Regions from separate parts of the Rothia sp. P6271 genome, predicted to be linked through region 1. Evidence: predicted binding sites of a transcription regulator. Region 1 holds the regulator's gene; the other holds the start of a gene.
What was found. The regulator LexA, encoded in region 1, represses DNA repair genes until DNA is damaged. The targets are predictions, from matches to a motif close to TCGAACANNTGTTCGA.
Positions count from the first base shown of each region.

Region 2: the regulator LexA is predicted to act here: its motif matches at 2,608-2,623, upstream of uvrA (excinuclease ABC subunit UvrA).

Region 1 is NZ_JBLXXV010000007.1:23,450-27,852, reverse strand. Features, by position in the region: gene ACN08X_RS06230 (ATP-dependent DNA helicase) at 1-1,508, shown strand, start outside; gene lexA (transcriptional repressor LexA) at 1,582-2,292, opposite strand; gene ACN08X_RS06220 (LysM peptidoglycan-binding domain-containing protein) at 2,576-2,965, shown strand; gene ACN08X_RS06215 (histidinol-phosphate transaminase) at 3,018-4,142, shown strand; gene hisB (imidazoleglycerol-phosphate dehydratase HisB) at 4,272-4,403, shown strand, end outside.
Region 2 is NZ_JBLXXV010000002.1:293,582-297,984, forward strand. Features, by position in the region: gene uvrA (excinuclease ABC subunit UvrA) at 1-2,575, opposite strand, end outside; gene ACN08X_RS03705 (MBL fold metallo-hydrolase) at 2,804-3,487, shown strand; gene ACN08X_RS03710 (formate--tetrahydrofolate ligase) at 3,587-4,403, opposite strand, start outside.

The DNA.
Region 1 (4,403 bases):
AGACAACTGATACTGGTGACAGGGACGATATTAAACCCGGTGTTTCTGATCGTGCTTGGCGTCAAGTCTCTGTTTCTGCTGCTGAATGTTTGGGTAAACGCTGTCCTTTGGTGGAGTCTTGTTTTAGTGAGCTTGCGCGTGAGAAGGCTGCTCAATCAGATATTATTATTACGAATCATGCTCTTTTAGCGATTAATGCTTTTGAAGGTATTGGTGTTTTGCCGGAGCATGAGGTTGTTGTTATTGATGAGGCACATGAGTTGGCAGACCGTGTGACGGGTGCTGTGACGGGCTCTCTTTCTGCCGGAATGGTATATTCGGCTGCTCGTTTGGTACGTAAACACACGAAAGCTAGTTCTGATCCTTTAGAGCATGCTGGTAGCGCTTTAGAAACGTCTTTACGTGGCGTTGCTGCAGAGCTTTTACCTCGTGGCTTGACGGAGAGTATTGCTCATTCTGTGGAGCTGGTGCGTGAAGCTGCACGTGTAGCATTATCTGATACGAAAAGTGATTCTAAAGATAGTGATGCACCACGTCAGTTGGCGCGTAGCGCTCTTTCAGAGTTATTAGAGATAGCTGAACGGCTATTGGGCGCTGACGAGCATCATGAGGTGGTGTGGCTATCTCGTCCACAGTTGTGGGAAGCTGGGCGTGGTTATGCTCCTGCTTCTGATGATGACCCCGCAACGTTGTATATTGCTCCTTTATCGGTTGCGATGCAGCTACGTGAAGGACTTTTTGACGGGCGGACGGTGGTGCTGACCTCTGCAACGTTAAAGTTGGGGGAATCTTTTGATGTGGTTGCTCATTCTTTGGGGCTGAGCGGTGCAGGTGCTCCTCGATGGGAGGGGCTAGATGTTGGTTCTCCTTTTGATTACCCTAAACAAGGTCTGCTGTATGTTGCTGCTGATATTGCTAAACCATCTCAGGGGATTTCTACTGCTCAATTAGAGCGTATGTGTGAGCTGGTAGAGGCTTCTAACGGTGGTGCTTTGGGGCTTTTTTCTTCGAGGCGTGCGGCTGAGGATGCGGCAGAGTATCTTCGTGAACATACCGATGTTTCTGTTCTGGTGCAGGGAGAGTCTTCGCTTGGCTCTTTGGTGAAGGAATTTTCTGAGGATAGAGATTCGTGTCTTTTTGGGACGATGAGTTTGTGGCAGGGTGTTGATGTGCCGGGGGATTCTTGCCGTCTGGTACTGATTGATCGTATTCCGTTCCCTCGTCCTAACGATCCTTTGATTCAGGCTCGTACTCGGTCTGTTGCTTCTCGTGGTGGTAACGGTTTTATGAGTGTTTCTGCGTCATATGCGGCTGTTCGTATGGCTCAGGGTGTGGGGCGTTTGATTCGTTCTAGTGATGATCGTGGTGTGGTTGCTGTTCTTGATTCTCGGTTGGCTACTCAACGGTATTCTGGATATTTGATGAGTGCTTTGCCTCCTTTTTGGAAGACTACAAGAACTGATGTTGTATGTGGTGCTTTGCATCGCTTGCATGTACAAGTGAGTTAGCGCATAAAAATATTGGGTGTGTTCCTGTTAGAGGCAGGAATACACCCAATATTTTTTTTATGTGGTTTTGGTATTAGAGACTTCGTAATACTGATACGACTTTGCCCATGATGGTGGCGTTATCGCCGAGTATGGGTTCGTATCGGGTGTTTTGTGGTAGTAGCCAGGTGTGTCCGTCGCGTTGGCGGAAAGTTTTGACGGTTGCTTCGTCTTCGAGGAGTGCTGCAACGATATCTCCATTATTTGCGGTTTGTTGTGCGCGGACGACAACCCAGTCTCCGTCACAGATTGCTGCGTCAATCATGGAGTCTCCTTTGACATGGAGCATGAATAAGTCTCCGTTGCCAACAATTTGGCGTGGCAATGTCATGACGTCTTCGACGGATTGTTCTGCGGTGATGGGACCGCCTGCGGCGATTCTTCCGACTAGGGGTACTACAGCGAAATCTTCGCTGTTGTGTTGAGGTGTTGGTAACTGAACGATGACCGATTCGGTGCTTTTTTCTTCAGTCGTTTCTTGTTCTTCTGCGAGTATTTCGATGGCTCGTGGGCGTTTGGGGTCTCGTCGGATGTAGCCTAGTTTTTCTAGTTGTGAGAGCTGGTGTGTTACTGATGATAAGGATGCGAGACCTACGATATCTCCAATTTCTCGCATTGAAGGGGGGTAACCGTGGGTGTCTATAGCTTCAGAGATGGCAGTCAAGATGTGTTGTTGACGTGAACTGAGAGGTTTTCTGCCAGATTGTGGCGCAATAGTAGCGCTGGAGTATGTGTTATCGCTCACGGCGTTCCTTTGTCCATGTTGAGGGGCCTGTCTAATGATGTTCTGGCGTAGCACCCCTAGCCATTGCTGACATAGGGGATTTTAAAAGTCGTTAAACACTACCTGCCAATAAACAGTGTTAGGACAAGAGTATGGCACGTATCGAAAAAGTTCAAACATTTGTTCTAGTTTTTCTCGACTATATTCGAATTTTCTGATAGAACATATGTACTATATAGAACATAGTTTCGATTTATTCAGGGTGAATATTCGATATATAGCTCTATTGCTATCAGGAGGAAATATGTCAAACGTTCTGTCTTTCAAAGGTTCAGTACCTGTACGTGTCGTAGTCTCTTCACGTTCAATGCCACAGAACACCTCACGAGTTTATTGGGGCAACTATCGTATTTCCTTTCTAATAGGCGTGGTTCTTTGCTGCATCGCATTATTGACTCTATTAGCCTGTTTTTACGTGGTGAACACCGCCCATGCTTCAACGATGCAAGAGCTACATCAAGTGACCGAACAAGTCACGGTTGGATACGGTGATACTTTATGGAGTATTGCTGAAGAACATTCTGCAGGTATGGATGTTCGTGACGTTTTGCTTCACATCATACAAATTAACGATTTATCATCAACATCCCTAGATATTGGGCAAAAGCTCGAAGTGCCTATCTACTCGTCTTGAGAACTTGAGAGAAGAATGTGCGATGACTATCTGTTCTCGATAGACTGTAGGAGTGAATGAAGCATTAGACCCCCTTTCAGCATTACCTATTCGTGACGACTTACGAGGGCGCTCTCCCTATGGTGCTCCGATGATTGACGTTCCTATTACTCTCAACGTCAACGAAAATACGCACCCAATGCCTCAAGAAGTTATTGACGCAATTACCGCAGAAATAGCAACGGTAGCGCGTACCCTGAATCGTTACCCCGATAGGGAATTTACGGCTCTTCGTGAAGAACTCGCCGACTATCTAGGACACGGACTTAAACCCGAAAATATTTGGGCTGCTAACGGTTCTAATGAAGTATTGCAACAGTTATTCCAAGTCTTTGGTGGGCCAGGACGAAGCGTGATGAGCTTCGTCCCTACCTATTCGATGTACCCTCTCTTAGCTGATGGAACAAACACTCGCTTCATCGCGGGAAAACGCGCACCCGATTTTTCTCTCGATGCAACATCTGCTGTCACCCAAATTCAAAAACATCGACCAAATATCGTTGTTTTATGTTCTCCTAATAACCCAACAGGAACAGGGCTTGGGCTAGACGTTATTGAAGCTGTCTACGAAGCAATGCAAGAGCACGAGGGTGTCACCATCGTGGACGAAGCGTACGCTGAATTCGCTCAAGATACCTCTGCTCATGCGCTAACTCTTCTGCCAAACCGCCCTCGGCTGGTCGTAAGCCGTACCATGAGTAAAGCCTTTGCTTTTGCCGGAGCTCGGTTAGGATATTTTGCCGCAGACCCCGCGATTGCTGATGCGGTGCGTCTTGTTCGCTTGCCGTACCATCTATCCAGCGTCACACAGGCTGTCGCAATAGCAGCCTTACGCCATCGAGAAGGACTGCTCGCTAACGTACAAGATATTAGAACCCAACGTGACCGTATCGTAAAAACTCTCAAAGAATACGGTTTACATCCAGCTGTATCAGATTCTAATTTCATCTTTTTCTCAGGCTTACGCGACGAAAAAGAAGCATGGCAATGGCTTCTAAACGATGGCATTCTAGTACGAGATAACGGTATCGCCGGACATCTACGCGTCACTGCCGGAACAGCATCAGAAACAACAGCTTTCCTTGAAAGCCTTAAGAAGTATTTGGAACATTCCGGAGAACTACCAGCCTCTTGCTAACATCAACATGAGATGATTCTTATAACAGAACTTTTCTCATCAAGAGTCGCCAAGACGAAGTATCTGCTCCTTACTATCAACAGATACCTTACGTGTACATCATATAAACCCAGAATATATAGGTAACCAATGCCAGCAAGCACTACAGGAATTGGCCCCCGTACCGCCAGATTAGAACGTACTACGAGTGAGTCCTCTGTCTTTATTGAGATTAACTTAGACGGTGAGGGGTGTTCTGATATCGACACCAGCGTGCCTTTT
Region 2 (4,403 bases), on a different contig from region 1:
ATTCAGATGCGAGTTTAACACGCTGAGCTTCTCCACCCGACAATGTTGTAGCAGGCTGCCCTAACCGAATATAGCCTAAGCCCACATCAACCAAAGTATTCAGATGGCGGGCAATGGGAGAAAAAGCGGCAAAGAATTCAGCAGCCTCTTCAACTGGCATTTCAAGAACGTCAGCGATACTCTTACCTTTGTACAAGACCGCTAAGGTCTCGCGATTATATCGTTTGCCGTGGCAGGTTTCGCACGGAACATACACATCTGGCAAGAAGTTCATCTCAATTTTAAGAGTTCCATCGCCAGAACAGTCCTCGCATCGTCCACCCTTGACGTTAAACGAAAAACGCCCCGGCAGATAACCACGCATTTTTGCTTCTTGAGTCTCAGCAAAAAGTTTACGAATATGGTCAAAAACCCCAGTATATGTTGCAGGGTTAGAACGAGGCGTACGACCAATGGGAGACTGATCCACGTGAATAATCTTATCGAGATGTTCAGAACCAACAATTTTTGTATGACGTCCAGGCACTTGCTTAGCTCCGTTAAGTTTCTGAGCTAATGCCGTGTAAAGAATGTCATTGACCAAGGTGGATTTACCTGAACCAGAAACACCCGTCACCGCGGTTAAAACACCGAGAGGGAACGAAACATCAATATTTTTTAGGTTGTTTTCGCGTGCTCCGCATACCTTGAGCATACGTTTTTTATCAATGGCACGACGATCCTTGGGAATATCAATGACACGACGCTTTGCCATATAGTCGCCAGTCAGCGATTTTGTATTGTTGAGCAGCTCCTCATAGGTTCCAGAATGAACGACTCGCCCACCATGTTCACCAGCACCAGGACCAACATCCACAATCCAGTCCGCTTCTTTCATGGTGTCTTCATCATGTTCTACCACGATGAGAGTGTTTCCCATGTCCCGCAATTTTGTTAACGTCTCAATTAAACGTCGATTATCTCTTTGGTGAAGCCCAATAGAAGGCTCATCTAACACATAAAGAACACCAACAAGGCCAGAGCCTATTTGAGTGGCCAGACGAATACGCTGTGCTTCACCGCCTGAGAGCGTAGACGCAGCACGCCCTAATGTCAGATAGTCTAGTCCCACATCAAGTAAGAACTGCAAACGCGCGTCAATCTCTTTGAGTACGAGGTCGGCGATGTGCGCTTCACGTTCGCTCAAAGAAAGTGAACGCATGAACTCAAGAGCCTCTCGTAGCGGCATCTCCGTAATATCGGCGATGGAAGCTCCGCCTACAGTGACCGCCAGTATCGTGTGGTTGAGACGTGCTCCCCCACAGGTAGAGCACGCAACGTTACGCATATATTGTTCGTAACGGTCTTTAGACCATTCAGATTCGGTTTCTTCGTGTTTACGTTTAATGTATGCGTAGACGCCTTCAAAACCAGAGGTATAGCGTCGTTCACGTCCAAACCGATTTCGATACGAGACAGTAACCTTATAATCTTTACCGTTAAGAATGCTCTGACGAATCTTTGCGGGAAGTTTATTCCATGGAGTATCAAGGCTGAAGTCAAGTTCCTGTGCAAGGCCTTCTAGCAAACGTATCCAGTATTCGGAGGTTGCTTTACCTTGTGACCACGGAGCAATTGCACCTTCACGAATCGTTGCTTGAGGATTAGGGATAATCAGGTCTTCATCGACTTCGAGAGTAAACCCAATACCGTCACAAGCAGAACACGCGCCAAATGGGGAGTTGAAGGAGAACACACGCGGTTCAATTTCTTCCATTTGCACAGGATGATTTTGAGGGCATGCTAAATGTTCGCTAAAACGTCGTGTACGTGTCGGTGAGTTTTCATCTTCATCGACAAAGTCAATGAGCACGTTTCCTTCGCTCAGTTTAAGAGCGGTTTCGATGGAGTCTGTGAGACGTTGTTGGATGCTGTCTTTAATGACGAGACGATCTACGACAACCTCAATAGTGTGTTTATATTGTTTAGCGAGTTTTGGTGGGTCAGAAAGTTGAATGTTCTCTCCGTCGACGCGAGCGCGAGAAAACCCTTGTGCAGAGAGTTCTAGGAAGAGGTCGACGAATTCTCCTTTACGTGCTGAGACGACGGGAGATAGCACTTGAAAACGGGTTTTCTCGGGTAGTGCCATGAGCTGATCGACGATTTGTTGAGGGCTCTGTTGTGAGATTTCTTCTCCACATTCGGGGCAATGCGGGTGTCCGATACGTGCCCAGAGAAGGCGCATATAGTCGTAGATTTCGGTGATAGTTCCGACGGTAGAGCGAGGGTTTTTTGAGGTAGATTTCTGGTCGATGGAAACTGCTGGCGAGAGGCCCTCAATAAAATCTACGTCAGGTTTATCTACTTGTCCGAGGAACATTCGTGCATAGGCTGAGAGGGATTCTACGTAGCGGCGTTGTCCTTCAGCGAAGATGGTATCGAACGCTAGTGAAGATTTTCCGGAGCCGGAGAGTCCGGTGAAAACGACCATGGAGTTTCTTGGTATAACGAGGTCTACATTTTTGAGGTTGTTTTCTCGTGCACCTTGAACGTGGATATGTTCTTGGTTTTGTTGATGTGCAGTTGTCTCTGCCATGGTGTTCCTCAGTCTTAAAACTATCTATGTATTCGAAGATATATTCTAAGTGTTTTCTGGTGCTTTGACTACTCTACGTTGCAAGAGGTGCAAAAGTTTGACGCATATAACTTCACTCATGGGGATTCTTTTTCGTCTAGGATGCTGGGGTTTTAGTTTGGAGCGGTTAGTGTCTTGGTCTGTCATAGAGCTTCTGGTAGAGCAAGTTTTCCAAGTAGACTACATACCATGACAGATTCTCTCGGTACTCTTCTTTTTTCGACTGATGATATAACGATTCGTTCGTTGTCCGTCTCGCAGATGGAAAATAATGTTTATCTACTCACCGATATTCGTAGTGGTGAGCAGGTCATGATTGATGCTGCAGCAGATGCTGAACGTCTATGTTCTTTTGCCCGTGACGTTGCATGCCATGATGTTTTAGATGGTGGCGGTTCGGCAAGGATTACGACTATTTTTACAACCCACGGGCATTGGGATCATATCCGCGCTTTAGAAGCTGTTGCTGAGAGCTCTGGTGCAAAAACGTATGCTGGGGCAGCAGATATTCAGGCTATTGAGTCCCAAGAAAATTATCGGGTACATCACGAGCTTCATGGTCAAGAGCGTTTTGAGTATTCTTCGTATCGTTTAGAAACCATTTCTTTAGTAGGTCATACCCCTGGTTCTATTGCATGTGTTCTCACGGCTGAGGGCCTTCCGACAGTTATTTTCTCTGGCGATTCTCTCTTCCCTGGTGGAGTCGGTAAAACAGATTCTCCAGAAGATTTTTGTTCTCTCTTCCATGATGTCACCACAAAATTATTTGATGTTTTTCCGGATGACACGGTGGTTCTTCCAGGTCATGGGAAGGGCACGACGTTAGGTCAGGAGCGTCCGTCTCTAGAGCAGTGGAAAGAGCGCGGCTGGTAGTCAAACACACTATGTTGTACATATAGCTGGTGGTGGAGAACCTTGCAAGAGGTTCTCCACCACCAGCTATATGTCGCGATAGGAGTACAGACTGTTGGTTTAGAACAGTCCAGTAATTTTTCCTTCTGCGTCAAAACCGATGCGCTCAGCTGCTGGAGATTTAGCTAGCCCGGGCATGGTGCGCATGGTGCCACAAATGGCGTAAACGTATCCGGCCCCCGCTGCCAGACGCACTTCGCGTACGGGCATAGTCCAACCTGTAGGTGCGCCTTTGAGTTTGGGGTCAGAAGATATTGAAAGGTGTGTTTTGGCGATAACAACCGGAAGTTTCCCGTAACCAAGCTCTTCAAAACGACGTAATTGTTTTCGAGCAGATGCACTCAGCTCAATATCGTCTGCGCCATATACGTTGACAGCAACTTTTTGAATCTTTTCAGCGAGGGAGTCGTTGTCATTGTAGGTGTAGGTGAGCTCATGCGATTCTTCACATGCTTGAACGACTGCTTCTGCAAGTTCTACAGTCCCTCGTCCACCTTCAGCAACGCCACGATGGATAGCAACACGGGCACCTGATTCTTCGGCGATACGCGCAATCACCTCATGCTCTGAAGGGTAATCACTAGGGAAAGCGTTGATGGCAACGACAGGTTGTACTCCGAAGCTGCGAACGATATCTAAATGTTTTTTGAGGTTTGCTGCGCCAGCTTCTACATCGTGTGGGTTCTCTTCCAGAAGCTCTGGTGGAAGAGGTTTGCCCGGTGTGATGGTGTATCGTCCAGAATGAGATTTGAGTGAACGTACAGTCACAACAAGAACTGCTGCATCAGGTTTAAGACCTGATACACGGCATTTGACGTTGAAGAAGCGTTCTGCTCCCATATCTGCACCGAAGCCAGCTTCTGTAATCACGTAATCC